2 regions of the Paracerasibacillus soli genome follow, and region 1 is predicted to be linked to the other one. Evidence: riboswitches for the same ligand, from Rfam matches in the RefSeq annotation. Region 1 holds a riboswitch; the other holds the start of a gene.
The links. Region 1 has a riboswitch for thiamine pyrophosphate ahead of thiT (energy-coupled thiamine transporter ThiT). Riboswitches for the same ligand answer to the same signal wherever they lie in the genome.
Positions count from the first base shown of each region.

Region 1 (7,461 bases):
GAGAATTAGTTGAAAAAGTGCCACAACTATGTAAAAAATATGATATTGATCGTAGAAAAGCACGTATCATTAATGTTGAGGCAGCACCATCTATTTTGCCTGTTTTCGAAAAAGACCTTGTTGCTTATGCTAAGGAATCTTTAGAACGTCGTGGTGTTGAATTTATGATTGGGACTAAAATTACCGAATGTACTGAAGAAGGTTTCGTTGTTGGTGATGATAGCGAACTTGTTAAAGCCGGTACGATTGTTTGGACAGGCGGTGTAACTGGTAGTCCGGTACTTTCTGAATCAGGCTTTGAATTAAATAGAGGCAAAGTTACAGTGAACGGTGATCTACGTGCCCCAGGTGAAGATAATATCTTTATTTTAGGAGATTGTGCTTGGGTGATGAATGAAGCAGAAGGACGCCCATTCCCACCAACAGCACAAGCCGCTATGCAACATGCTACAACATGTGCGCATAATATTGCCGCATTACTTCACAACGAGCCTTTACAAAACTTTATTTTTGATGATAAAGGAACGGTAGCTTCATTAGGTATTACTGACGGTGTTGGAACAGTATTTGGTGGCACTAAATTAACTGGTAAACCTGCTGCAACGATGAAGAAAGTAGTCGACAACCGCTCAATATTCTTGTTCGGTGGTGTCAATTTACTTCTTAAAAAGGGGAAAGTTCGTCCATTTTAATTCGTAATTTAGCTCCAAAAAAAGGGAGGAAATGTATATGAAACGAGGTTCATTTTATTTTCTACTAAGCATAGCATCATTAATTGGCTATATGTTTGTAAGTAGAAAAATGGAAGACACGCGAGATTTTCGCTAATGATATGAAAACCACTTTAGGTAAAGCTAAGGTGGTTTTTATTTTAGCTTTTTTTACTCTAGTAATGGAATAATTAATAAAAAATATTCATTTTAAACGTTTTACCTCAAAAGGCACTTCCTTTCCATTAATACCATACCGAACCCTCTATTTACTATTCATATGACGATTAGAATTAGTTGTGATACATGAAATTGTATGATTTATATCATACTAAGTGTAGAGGAGGCAAGCAATGCGTAAAATTAACATACTTCTGTTTTCAATTTCTATCGTTTTATTTATTCACCCAAGAGGAATTAGTGCGGAACAACTTATTATTAAAGATGATAACATTAGTGAAACAGTTTTGTTAGACCATTTTACAATGCCATTTCCTACAGATTTGTTTTTGGATTTACATAAAGTAAATTTGCTTATGGACCGACTAGAAGAACAAGTATATAAACAACCAAAGAACGCAAGGTTCGATCAAGACAACAAGATGATATCAGCAAAAACGGGTAAAAAGTTAGATCGTAATCAATTTATTGATGATTTTTATAGTCAATTTTATCTACGGCAAGAAGAATTTCTACACATTCCTAAAAGGGAAGTAGCCCCACGGGTAGATGATGAATTACTTGAAAGTATTAGCAAAAATAAAATACATACCTATACAACTATGTACCAAGAAACAAATAAAGAACGTTCACAAAATATAAAAATTGCAACAGCAGCAATTGACAGCTATGTTCTATTTCCTGGTGAATCATTTTCGTTTAATAAAGTCGTTGGACAACGAACGGAAGAAAAAGGATATAAACGTGCCCCAGTAATCGTTAAAGGTGAATTAGCAGAAGATATCGGTGGAGGTATTTGCCAAGTTTCATCGACATTATTTAATGCTGTTAATTTGAAAGGTATCCAAATGATCGAACGGTACTCTCATAGTCGAGAGGTTCCATACGTTCCACCTGGTAAAGATGCGACAGTAAGTTGGTGGGGACCAGACTTTGTTTTTAAAAATGAATATAACCAAGCTTTATTAATTCGTGCCTCAGCAAAAAATGGCAGAATGACGGTGGATATTTATTCATCGGAAAATATGAAAATCAAATAAATTTAGTCCCTCGTTTAAAACTAGCTAAATATAGTAACAATGGTGAATAGAATGGAGGGAGTTTCATGCTAGAAATTATAAATATAGATAAAGCGCTAACTAAGGTATTGGAAAAGCATAATTTTGAAGGATTATCTATCCTACGAGAGGAATTTAAACGAGGGCATTACCCGAATGTTGTTGCCAAAATAGGGGATTTTAGAAAACAAAATAAAGTTGGATTAGATGTAGAACATTTACTCTGCTATATGGAAGCAATTTCTTATGCAGAGATGAAAGAATATATTTCCTCTAAAGAAATAATTCAAAAGCAATATGAACAAAGGACCAATGCTACAAGCGATGAACTGATTATATTAGGCCAAATCGCTTTTTTAAGCGATCATAAATTATGTCGACGAATTATGTCGAAAGTCGTCATGATGTGTGAAAGAGAAGGAGCAAATGAAATAAAACTTGCACGTTGTTATATGATTCTTGGGGAAGCAGAGGAGAATTTGGATAAATTTATTAGGGCGAATAAATATTACAAAAAGGCCTTAAAACATTTTGATAATCTTGCCGAAGATAAATATCAACTCATTTTGCACTTCAAGATTGGCCAAAATTATGCGAAAGTTAACGAAGTAGAAGAGGCAATTGCTTATTTGACTAAAGCTCGTGCAATTGCTGAACAAAAGAAAGAACATAATGTGTTGCTTCATAGTACGATTAGTCTTGCGAAATTATACACATTGGAAGAAAATAAACAGCTTGTTTACAACTTGTTAAAAGAAGCTTTAACAATATTGAGTGAAGGAAACAATCGTAACACAGTCTTATTTGCTGAGGTTTTAACAGACATTGGTTATTATCATTTTTATGATGAAAACTATGAGTTGGCGATACCGTTCTATGATCAGGCAACACGTCTATATGAACAGCAAGTTCTACGCCCATCTACTAAATTAGGGATGATATATATGCAGTTTGCATACTGTTTTGAAAAACAAAATAAACCAAATCATCTAGTCGCCACAGAATACTATGAAAAGGCGATAACATACTTTAAACAAGGTAATAATCAGCAACTACTCGAAGAAGCATTGGCAGATGTTATTACATACTTTGAACGAGTTAACAATAAGAAGAAGAAACGGCAATACGAGGATAAAATGGTCCAAATGTTGAAAGCTCAATAATAACATGAAATCTATTATCGTTGATTTAAGTAAAGTTGAGTTTCGGGAGCAAGCAATTGATTTATGCATGCTTGGGGTAGAAGCATACCTAAGTCGTCAATGAACCTTGCATAAAGATAAAAGGTACGATATGATTAATAGTGACAAAAAAAGCGAATAGTAGAGCCTCAGGGGGAGCCTATCGGCTGAGAGTGAACGTGAAGTTCAGACCCTTTGAACCTGTTAGTTAGAACTAGCGTAGGGATGGTGGCTTTTTTGATGGTTCATAAGCAATGTTGTGAGCGGAATTTTTCCCATCAGGAAGCTTCCCCTTGGCATTGCTTTTTTTGCGTTGTTTTAACAACACTATGAGGGGGAGGAAGTTTGACGTGGATAGACAGCGCACATTATTTTTAATAGAAGTTGCTTTGTTTACAGCTTTAGCATTTATTCTAGACAATGTACCGTTCTTAAAATTTAAAATCTGGGGGAATGGCGGTTCTATATCACTCGTGATGATACCGATTTTTCTTATCGCTTTTAGATGGGGATTAAAGGGTGGTCTGTTAGCTGGATTTTTATTAGGCTGTTTAAAGTTACTTTTTGGTGGGTATATTTTAAACCCGTTTCAAGTTCTTATAGAATATGGTCTCGCCTTTACAGTATTAGGATTTGCTGGTATCTTTGCGCGCAAAATTAGTGAGGCAGTAAAAGATAGACAAATAAAAACATACTTATCTTATATAACGGCAGGTATCATATTAGGATCTGTCTTACGTTTCTTATGTCACTTATTTGCAGGTGTTATTTTTTGGGCGGAATCAACTCCAGATGGTTGGAATTACTGGGCATGGTCATTTATGTATAATATTTCATACATGTTACCGTCCACAATTATTTGTGTATTAGGTACATTTTTGTTATTTAATCAGCAACCAAAAGCATTACTTAAAAAGGCAGTGTAACAAACATGCTCCGCTCACAAGTAAGGGATAATCCTAAGAAAATGGGTTATCCCTTTTTTCATCATTATGATCGGATTTTTGAATGAAATAATTATAAAAATATAATTGTCTATCCTTCACTATGTTCATATGCGGTGCATAGGTTATAGCACAGTCCATGCTGGAAGGATGGGGTCATGTGGATTTAACTTTAACGCACTTGTTATACGGATTGTTTACATTGGCGATTATCGTTACGATGATTTTTCGTAAAGGTGTTGTATTACCGACGCTTTTAGGTACATTTATTATTGCGTGGGTATATAAAGGAAATGTTATTGATGGTTTTACAGCAATTTTCAATGCTAATCTAGTGGCTGCACAAGAGTTATTTAATATCTTTTTAATTATCACGTTTATGTTGGCCTTGCTCCATTCTTTGCGAGATTTACGCGCAGATGAACGGATGATTCAACCAATTCAAAAGTGGATGGTTAATGGTCACATTTCCTTCTTTGTTTTGGTCGTTGTGACGTATGTCATATCTCTATTCTTTTGGCCAACACCAGCTGTTCCGCTTATTTGTGCTCTGTTAGTACCAGCTGCAGTTCGCTCTGGTTTACCGGCAATGACTGCTGCTGTCGCGATTGCGATTGCAGGGCAGGGTATGGCACTTTCTTCTGACTACATTGTGCAAGTAGCTCCTAGTTTATCAGCAAAATCTGCTGGAACTGATATAGGCGCAGTTGCCGATAAAGGCCTTGTGCTCTCGCTTATTTCAGGTGGAGTAGCACTATTATTAGCTTATTTATTTTATCGTAAGTCAATACGAAAACCGAATGATCCAAAAAATGAGACTGATTTACAATCATTGCAATCATCCTCACGTACCAAGAATGAAGCAAATACGTCCTACGTAACATTATGGAGTCGAATCTTTGCGATAATTGTTCCGCTATCTCTTTTATGTGTTGTTATATATATGTTGTATACAAAATTAGGTTCAGGGCGCATGAGCGGCTTAGAGGGAGGAGATGGTGCAGCGTTTGTAGGTGGGGTGGCTGTCATCTTACTTCTTTTATCAACGATTGCTTATGGAAAACAAAAGGCTTTGGATTATATTAGTAATCATATTACGGATGGATTTGTATTTGCATTTAAAGCGATGGGACCAGTTATTCCAATCGCAGGATTTTTCTTTCTGGGAAGCCCCGATTTTTCTGGTAACATTTTAGGAATTGAAGAAGGACCGGCATTTTTATTTGAATTAGTAGAAGCAACGCAAAACTATTTACCTAATAGTGCGTTATTAGCTGCATTAAGTGTACTGATTATCGGGATTATTACTGGATTAGATGGATCAGGTTTTTCTGGCTTACCGTTAACAGGTGCACTAGCAGCAACATTAGAGACAAATGCAATTGACTCAGAGACACTAGCTGCTATTGGGCAAATGGGTGCAATTTGGACAGGTGGGGGAACACTTGTAGCTTGGTCCTCGCTTATTGCGATTGCAGGTTTTTGTGGAGTTTCTGTGTTAGATTTAGTAAGAAAGAACTTTTTACCAGTTATCATCGGTTTAGTAGTTGCCACAGTAGCAGCCGTATTCTTTTTATAAAAGTCAAGTATCAAAAAGGGAAGCATCCTTCTATAACTATCAGCATGGACTTTCGTAAATGAAATGACATGCTGATTTTCTGTTTTCATACTGATTCGCTTAAATTATACATACTGCATGAAACTAACTGTAATACACATAGAAAAGAAGTCATATTATTTGCTGTTGTTATCAGAACTATGGAAAAATAGTGGTGATGAAGAAAATAAGTGGAGGGATGATGATGAAAGCTTATGTTCATGAATATGGAAAATTACTTATAAAAGATATGCCAGAACCAGTTGCAGAAAAAGGAGAAGTAGTTGTAGCAATACGCGCGGCTGGCTTAAATCGACGTGATTTATACATACCAAATCGACGCGGTAATGAAGTTGGGGCATTAATTTTAGGGTCAGATGGAGCAGGCATCATTGCATCGGTTGGAGAAGGAGTAACGAATGTAAAAGAAGGAGATGCAGTCATCATTAATCCGAGTTTGCGTTGGTTTAAGGAAAGTGTAGCACCACCAAAGGAATTTGATATTTTGGGAATGCCCGATAATGGCACTTTCGCTGAAAAAATAGTTATTGATGCTCATCAAGTAGAGAAAAAACCTTCCTTTCTAACGTGGGAAGAGGCAGGGGTTTTAGGTTTAGCTGGATTAACAGGCTACCGCGCTCTCGTCACAAGAGGCCAGATTAAAGCAGGAGAAACGGTGTTTATTCCCGGAGCGGGAAGTGGGGTTGCCACTTATTTAATTCAGTTTGCTAAAAACCTTGGAGCTACTGTTATCGTTTCATCTCGAAGCAAGGAGAAGTTAGCTGCAGCTAAAAAACTTGGTGCAGATGTAGCGGTTGATACAAACGCAGATTGGGAGAAGGAATTGGCAAATTATACGATAGATTTAGTAATTGAAAGCGTAGGACGTGCTACGTTTCATCGTTCATTAAAAGTATTAAAACCGGGTGGTAGAATTGTTGTCTTTGGTGCGACAACAGAAGATACGATAACGTTTGATTTACGAGAGTTCTTCTATGGGCAATATACATTATTAGGATCGACAATGGGAAGTCGTGAGGAATTTCGCAATATGACAAAACATGTTGAAACACATCAAATACATCCTGTAATCGATGAGTTTTTCCCATTGGAGCGGGCGCAAGAAGCGTTTCATAAGTTAGAAGTAAATAAACAATTCGGTAAGATTGGACTAAGTTTTTAATTCGCTAAAATAAGTATGATGAGGCCGGCACAAAAGGATCCGCCCTGAGGGGAGGCAGATCCTTTTTGTTTTTTCTCAACCTCATTGGTTTTTTACTTTAATACGGAAAGAAAAGGCGTAGTGATAATCGTTAATGCTAATATACCTACGACAATTGCGCCGACTTTGCTTTTGCTTTTCCATAGCTCAGTTGTAAAGTGTACCGCATAGAAAAACATGAGAATCATACTAATCCAAATAAATATCTTCATATTTATCTCTTACTCCTTCATTTTTGGTAGCTCTACCTGACGTCCTACATTTTCTACCCTTATATCAACGGAAACTTTTACATCCATATCGGGGTATTTTTCCATCCAATTATAAGCTTTATATTTTGGTATAGTTAAAAACTGTTTTCGAGCGGCAAGTGACCAAGCAAATGGATTACCTTTTAATTCTTCTTTCGTCTTCTTTATCAATTTTTCTATTTTATTATGTAATTGGCTTCTAATGGATTCTTTAAGTTCATGTTGTCTTGTCGTACTATCCGCAAAATCTACCATACTGTGGTTCGTTAGTACATCGACTGCTAGTGGAAGATCAACTGTAATCGTATCATTCTTAAT
Region 1 covers NZ_JBHLWL010000040.1:235,850-243,310, reverse strand. The annotation lists gene ACFFIS_RS12320 (NAD(P)/FAD-dependent oxidoreductase) at 1-692, shown strand, start outside; gene ACFFIS_RS12315 (VanW family protein) at 1,064-1,930, shown strand; gene ACFFIS_RS12310 (tetratricopeptide repeat protein) at 1,996-3,111, shown strand; TPP riboswitch at 3,272-3,372, shown strand; gene thiT (energy-coupled thiamine transporter ThiT) at 3,480-4,055, shown strand; gene ACFFIS_RS12300 (hypothetical protein) at 4,234-5,652, shown strand; gene ACFFIS_RS12295 (zinc-binding dehydrogenase) at 5,876-6,853, shown strand; gene ACFFIS_RS12290 (hypothetical protein) at 6,946-7,104, opposite strand; gene ACFFIS_RS12285 (Ger(x)C family spore germination C-terminal domain-containing protein) at 7,114-7,461, opposite strand, start outside.

Region 2 (7,461 bases), on a different contig from region 1:
CCCGATTTATTGATAAGGAATAAGGATTTGGTATAAATATATAGTCATTATTCTCGTTTACAAAAAAAGTTTGGTGATATAATAAAGAAGACACCAATTTAAAAATAGAAAAGAAGGTACAACATGACTGGTTTATTTATTATTTTAATACTCGTTTTATTTCTTCCGTTTACAGTGAAGAAAGTTGAACATAACTTAGAAGTATTTCTATTTATTATGGGAATTCTAGCTGCCTGGGTAGGTGGCGTATTTAATAGTGACTTACTTTTAAAATCATTAGAAGATCCAATTAATATTACACTTGCCGTACTTATTGCAGGATTACTATTTAAATGGTTCCAATCTCCTTTAGAAAAAGGGATTCAACTTGCAAGTGATAAAACGCCGTTTCCACTTTTTGTTGCATTAATTGTTGTTGTCTTAGGACTTTTGTCAAGCGTTATAACAGCGATTATTGCAGCACTTGTACTCGTATTAATTGTAAGTGTTCTAAAGTTAGACCGTCAGTCAGAAATAAGACTTGTCGTGTTAGCTTGTTTTTCAATAGGTTTGGGGGCTGCCTTAACGCCAATTGGAGAACCACTTTCCACGATTACAACAAGTAAATTAAATGAGCACTTTTTCTATTTAATGGATTTAATTGGTCCTTATGTCATAGTAGGAATTATTGGTTTGGGAATTTTAACAGCGCTTTGGATTAAGCCGGTTCAAGCTAAAAATTCCTTAGCTGGAGATAAGCAGACAGAAACGTATGGGGAAATTTTGATACGTAGTGTGAAAATCTATTTATTTGTGATGGGTCTCACGTTACTAGGAGCTGGTTTTGAACCGTTAATTAATCGATTTTTAATTGGTCTAAATCCGTTTATTTTGTATTGGGTGAATATGCTATCGGCGATACTTGATAATGCAACATTAGCTTCAGCAGAAATTAGTCCGGAGATGACTGCTGGGACGATAAAGGCAATCTTACTTGGGCTACTAATTAGTGGTGGAATGCTCATACCTGGTAATATTCCAAATATCATTTCTGCGGGAAAGTTAAATATTACGAGTAAAGAGTGGGCACGTTACGGCTTACCAATTGGACTAGTTGTTATGGCAATATATTTTGTTGTGTTGTTAATTTTTTAAAAACAGTTGAAATGCTTTACTTTACAAATAAAATTGTCATGCTATGATGAGAGTAGAAAGCTGCATAGAAATGAAAAGCACTAGGGGAGCTGTTTATCGGCTGAGAGGAACTTATTGTTCTGACCCTTTGCACCCGATCTAGATAATACTAGCGTGGGGAAGTGTAGTCGGTGTGTTCGGCATACTCAATTTTTTAATGTGTATGGTATTCATGAATATTGAAGACTGCATTCCCCTGGGATGCAGTCTTTTTGCATCCAAATTATCCTGAAATATGCAGTTTGAAAACAAGGGAGGATATGGAGATGGCAAATCAAGTTTGTGGTAATACGCAGATAGTGGGAGCAAGTTTTTCACTGTACCCAATGTGTGACCGTTTTGTGGATATCATTTTAGAGACGTTGGAGAAAGTAGACACTTCAAAGGTTTGGGTAAAAACGGACGATGTGACAACGACTGTGAGAGGAAAAGCTGTCCATGTATTTGATGTAACAAGGGCAGTATTTTTACAAGCTGCACAAACGGGGGAACATGTCGCATTTCAAGCTACATATTCTGTTGGTTGTCCGGGGGATTCAGCTGGAGATGTCTATTTAATTGAAGATGACAATCCGGTAAATGTGCAGAACACAGGGTCTATTAAGCAATATATTGCCGCAAAGTTTTCACTTTATCCACTTGGTGGTGGTCAGTATATGGATGTTATTTATGAACAAATTGAAGCAATGAAAGACTTTGTTTCTGTTTCCCCAGCCCATTATGCGACAAGATTAACAGGTGACGCACAGAATGTTTTCAGTGGTTTAGAAAAGGTCTTTAACGCGACAAAAAATGCGGGTTCAACACATACAGTGATGACGGTAACCATTTCTGCTAACAGTCCTTCACATCAGGATGTTGATATACATGCGTAATTGGCGCTTTAAAGAAATTGTTGTGATGGCTGCGCTGTCAGTTGTCTTTGGTGTTGTATATCTGGCGTTTTTACCTTTAGGAAAATTACTAGTTGGTTTGATGGGACCAATTGGATATGATTTCATTTTTGGAATTTGGTTTATCGTTTCAATTATTGCGGCCTATATCATTCGTAAACCAGGGGCAGCATTTTTATCAGAAACAATTGCAGCGATGGTGGAAGTGCTTATCGGAAATGCAACAGGGCCGATGTTGATCATTACAGGTATGGTACAAGGAATTGGAGCAGAAGCAGTTTTTGCAGCTACAAGATGGAAAAATTATGCGACATGGGTACTAATGGCTGCTGGAGTTGGATCATCCGTAACAAGTTTCACATATGGTTATTTCATGAGTGGATATAGTGCACTTTCAACTCATTATGTCATCGCAATGTTCGTTACTCGGGTCATTAGTGGTGCGCTTATTGCTGGACTTTTAGGGAAAGCGTTAAGTGATGGATTAGCTAGAACAGGTGTATTAGCTAACTTCGCCATAGGGAAAGAAAAGCGAAAGGGTCGTGTAGCATGAAAAATAAGCCATTCGTTTATGTTGAGAATCTCTCATTACGCTTTGATCATACAAATGAAATAGAAACATTATCCAATATTAGTTTTGCCATGCAAGAAGGGGAAAGTCTTCTCCTTCTTGGCCCAAGTGGCAGTGGTAAAAGTACGTTAACATTTTGTTTAAATGGCCTATATCCGCGAGAGTTAGATGGAGAAATGACTGGGGATATTGTCATTGCAGGAAAAAGAACAAACGATTATCAACCAGGTGAACTAAGTCAGTTTGTCGGTGTTGTTTTCCAAGACCCTGAAACACAATTCTGTATGTTAACTGTAGAGGATGAAATTGCATTTGGCTTGGAAAATATGTGTACGCCATATGAAAAAATGTCAGCAAAGATTGATGAAGTATTAGCGCTTGTAGGTTTATCGAAATATAAAACTGCTACCATTGCGCGACTATCAGGAGGGCAAAAACAAAAGCTTGCACTTGCATGCATTTTGGCACTTGAACCAAAACTACTAATTTTAGACGAACCGACGGCGAATTTGGATCCAGTTTCGGCCAAAGAAGTGATGAAAACAATAAAGAAATTAAAAGAAAAAGTAAATTGTTCACTCATTATAATCGAACATCAATTAGATGGTTGGACAGATGTAGCTGAACGTTGTATTTTATTAAATCAAAAAGGGAATATCTTTTTTGATGGATCATTACGTGATGCGATTGCCCACGAATATCCAAAATTAATAGAGGAAGGTATTTGGCTACCAAAAGTTGCACAATATGTACTTCATCATATGGAGCATGTACCTGCTACTGTTCCATTAACACTTGCTGAATTTGCAACACAAGTAAATTGTTTTGGGAAAATAGAATGGAAGAAACCCACTTCGATGCAACAAAATGTTACTGTTCCATTCATCAAACTGGAAAATGTCTCATGGACAGTAAATAGGCAACGCATATTGTCGCGTATTTCTTTTACACTATACAAAGATGAGTTTGTTGCGATTGTTGGTGCGAACGGGAGTGGGAAAACCTCACTTTCACGTATCATTGCGGGGATTCAAAAGCCAACTGACGGAAATATTTACATAAAAGAAAAAGCATTAAAAGTATGGCAGGAGGGAGATTTACGGAAAGAATTAGGTTATGTTTTTCAAAATCCAGAACATCAATTTATTGCAAATACAGTGTTCGATGAGGTTGCCTTTACCTTGCGAACAAAAGGAATGAAGGCGGATGAAGTGAAAGAAAAAGTTCGCCACGTCCTAGCAGTATGTGGTATTAGCCATTTGGAGAATGAACATCCGTATACGTTAAGTCAAGGTCAAAAACGGAGACTGAGTGTGGCAACGATGGTTGTTGATAATCAGACGATGTTACTACTTGATGAACCGACATTTGGACAGGATGCCAGTTCAAATAAAAAGCTAATGGAGCTACTTGTGAATCGTTATGAAGCGGGAACAGCTATTACAATGATCACCCATGATATGGAATTAGTCCATCAATATGCAACGCGTGTCATTGTTATGCATAAGGGGGAAATTGTTGCAGATTGTACACCAATTGAATTATGGAACTACCCTAAAACACAATTGGACGTTTGGCAGTTAACAATACCTGTTCCCGAGAAAATGCAGCGCATATGGGAAAGGAATGTTGCATATGTTTCTTCACCATCTTAACCCAAGTGTAAAAGCTTTGACGATTGTAATATTGGTCGTACTTATCGCATTTATTTTTGACCCAGTAACACCTTTCTTATTTTTAATCAGCACGATAAGCATCACTTTTCTTGGGGGAAAAGTGAAGTGGAAAAGGTATATCTTATATTTCCTGCCTTTTACAATTTTTTCATTCGGGATGCTCTGGACGACAATCGTATTTGCAGAAGTGCCAAAAAATCCAAACGAGATCATAACAATCTTTGGACTGCAATATCCACGTGAATCCTTTTTAACTGCATTGGCCTTAGCCGTAAGGGTTTTAAGTGTCGCCGCGCTATCACTATTGTTTATCTTTACGACAAATGTAATTGATTTTATTTTAAGTTTGATCCAACAGTTTCGCTTGCCACCTAAGATTGCATACGGTGTACTTGCAGGATATCGTTTTTTACCTATGATGCGAGATGAACTCAAAACAATTCACGCTGCCCATCGTATTCGTGGTGTGAATCAAGCAAAGACATTAGCAGGTAAATGGCAGCAATATCGCCGTTTTGCTATTCCGCTATTAGCAAGTGCGATTCGTAAGGCCGAGCGTACTGCGATGGCAATGGAATCAAAAGGATTTACTGGAGGTAGAAAGAGAACGTTTTATCGTATTTTTTCCGTATCAAAAGCAGATTATATTTTTTTGGCCGTAATGATTGTCATGTTTTTAGTTGCTAGTGCTATTTCATGGCAGTTAGGATATTTGGAAATATTTAATTAAATTCGGTTTGATTATAATCAAATAGGGTTTCTCACCTTGAAAGGGAGAAACCCGTAGTATTCTTTTTATAAAATTAGCATGCCTGTCAGACCGCTAAAAATGCCAATTACTACAACCGAAACTGTCACGAATAACAGTACTTTTTTTGGAAATGACTTCGATACCATGATTAGCGACGGCAAACTGATGGCTGGTAATGTTAGCAATAATGCTGCTGCCGGACCAGTACCAATACCAATGGACAAGAATGTTTGAATGATTGGTATTTCAGCAGCGGTTGGAATAACAAAGAGCATACCACCTATAGCGAATAAAATAATAGCTAAAATTCCATTCGCCATTGTTCCACTTAATTGTGGGAAAAGCCAAACACGTGCAACACCAAGAATAAGAACAGACAGAATATAGGCAGGGACAATATATAGAATCATTGTGCCCAAGCTCTTCATCCATCTTGCAAAAAATCCACCCGTTTCCTCCTCATCCTGGATAATCCTTTCCATGTCAATTGGTTTTGTATCGCCAGCAAAACGATTGGCGAGGTAGCTAACTCCAAACGTTAAAATAAGTCCAAATATAAGGCGTATTAAGGTAAATTTCCAGGACAAAACAAATGTCATGAAAACAAGTGTAGCTGGATTAATTGCTGGATTCCCAATCCAAAATGCTAGCGCTGCGCCGACAGAGACATTCTTTTTTCGGAGCCCGACTGCCATCGGAGCGGCACAACAAGTACACATCATACCAGGGACAGAGGCAAGGCCACCAACGGCGGTGCTTCCAAATGAAGTCTTACCTAAAACCTTTAAAAGCCATTTCGTTGGCAATAAAACCTGAATTAATGATCCAAGAAGAATACCAAGTAATGCGGCTTTCCATACGGCTTGAAAATAGGTAACAGCGTATTCCCATGCAGTATGCCAAGAAGGTTTCCCACCTAATTGATCACCCAAAATCGAGTCTCCGATGGAATGGGTATTTGAAGCTGTAATCATTTTATGATAATATGGCCACCACTTTGCATAAAGTAATCCTACAACTGCAACAAACAAAAAGATTAGGACAAACCAAATCGCCTTTTTGTTGTTTTCTGTATGTTTATCTATTGATGTATCTGATTGCATCTTGCGCGTCCTCCTAGTATAAATTTCCACAAAAACAAAAAAACCTTTTAAAAGGTTTTATATTTCAGCATAGTATACATCTAAAAGCATGAGGCTATTACAAATAAAGAACTTATCATATCGTGCCCAATTTACTTTTAAGCAGGTAAAGAAGAGATTGATTTATCACTAGAATGTGCATCCATACGTATTTAGATGCACCAACTTTTTAAAATATTTAGTGTCTGTACGTGATACTGGAGAAAAAATTAAAACCTCCGACCCCTTCATTACGCGTGTTTACCATAAAAAATTATATAACAGTTTTTATAATGTGTCCACGGGTTTACAAATTTTCCCACATTGAAAAATGTACTCGATGTATTGTAGAAAAATTGGATTAGATTGTAGAAGTTGGCGAAATCGTGGTAGAAGAATTGGGTTTCGATTGTAGAAGTTGGTGGATTCGTAGTAGAAGAATTGGCTTCGATTGTAGAAGATTGCGAAATCATGGTAGAAGAATTGGCTTCGATTGTAGAAGTTGGTGAATTAGTAGTATTAAAAAAGCGATTCTTGAACAACTCAAGAATCGCGATACATCAATGTTTAATGGTAATGCTGGTGAGAGGATTCGAACCTCCGACCCCTTCATTACGAGTGAAGTGCGCTACCAACTGTGCCACACCAGCAAATTAAAATAGAGAGTTTATAGCATTTATCAAAATCACATTAAATATAATAATACTTTTTTACATTTTTTTCAAGTGTCAACAGCTTCATAAATGGTGAAATATCCTTACCAATTTATGTAATTCGCCGTTCTTATTTATCAAGTACAAGCATAGTATATGGTAAGGTGGTGTAATATATGTTTGAAGTTTACGATGTCATGCTTATTCCGCTCATATTAGGACTAGTAGAGTTATTTAAAGGATTAGGTTTGAAAAGAAAATTCCTACCTGTTGTATCGGTTGTGTTAGGTCTAGGTGCTGGTATCTTTTATGTTTATCCAGAGGATGTTAAAGGTGGTATACTGTTTGGTTTAATGCTCGGCTTATCTGCAAGTGGACTATATAGTGGCACGAAAAATACACTTGATAAGAGTAGCGAGAAATAATCGCTACTTTCTTTTCGGTTTTACGCTGATAAAGATTCTAAAAAGTATAAAGTAGAATTTACAATAAAGTTATCATATTTTTTTCATTGTTTTGGATAAAACGCAAGGTATTGTAAAATAATATATTTTGCAGTACAATATTTTTTGTCCAATGGAACATATCTATTGGAGCATGGTAATCTTACTTATGGAGAAGTA
Region 2 covers NZ_JBHLWL010000065.1:118,872-126,332, reverse strand. The annotation lists gene ACFFIS_RS16775 (DUF1646 family protein) at 124-1,134, shown strand; TPP riboswitch at 1,207-1,311, shown strand; gene ACFFIS_RS16770 (YkoF family thiamine/hydroxymethylpyrimidine-binding protein) at 1,440-2,048, shown strand; gene ACFFIS_RS16765 (ECF transporter S component) at 2,041-2,619, shown strand; gene ACFFIS_RS16760 (ABC transporter ATP-binding protein) at 2,616-4,292, shown strand; gene ACFFIS_RS16755 (energy-coupling factor transporter transmembrane component T family protein) at 4,273-5,043, shown strand; gene ACFFIS_RS16750 (permease) at 5,109-6,167, opposite strand; gene ACFFIS_RS16745 (hypothetical protein) at 6,572-6,694, shown strand; tRNA gene ACFFIS_RS16740 (tRNA-Thr) at 6,763-6,835, opposite strand; gene ACFFIS_RS16735 (hypothetical protein) at 7,015-7,263, shown strand; tRNA gene ACFFIS_RS16730 (tRNA-Ser) at 7,453-7,461, shown strand, end outside.
Region 2: linked by a shared signal. The riboswitch ahead of ACFFIS_RS16770 (YkoF family thiamine/hydroxymethylpyrimidine-binding protein) and the one ahead of thiT (energy-coupled thiamine transporter ThiT) in region 1 are both predicted to bind thiamine pyrophosphate.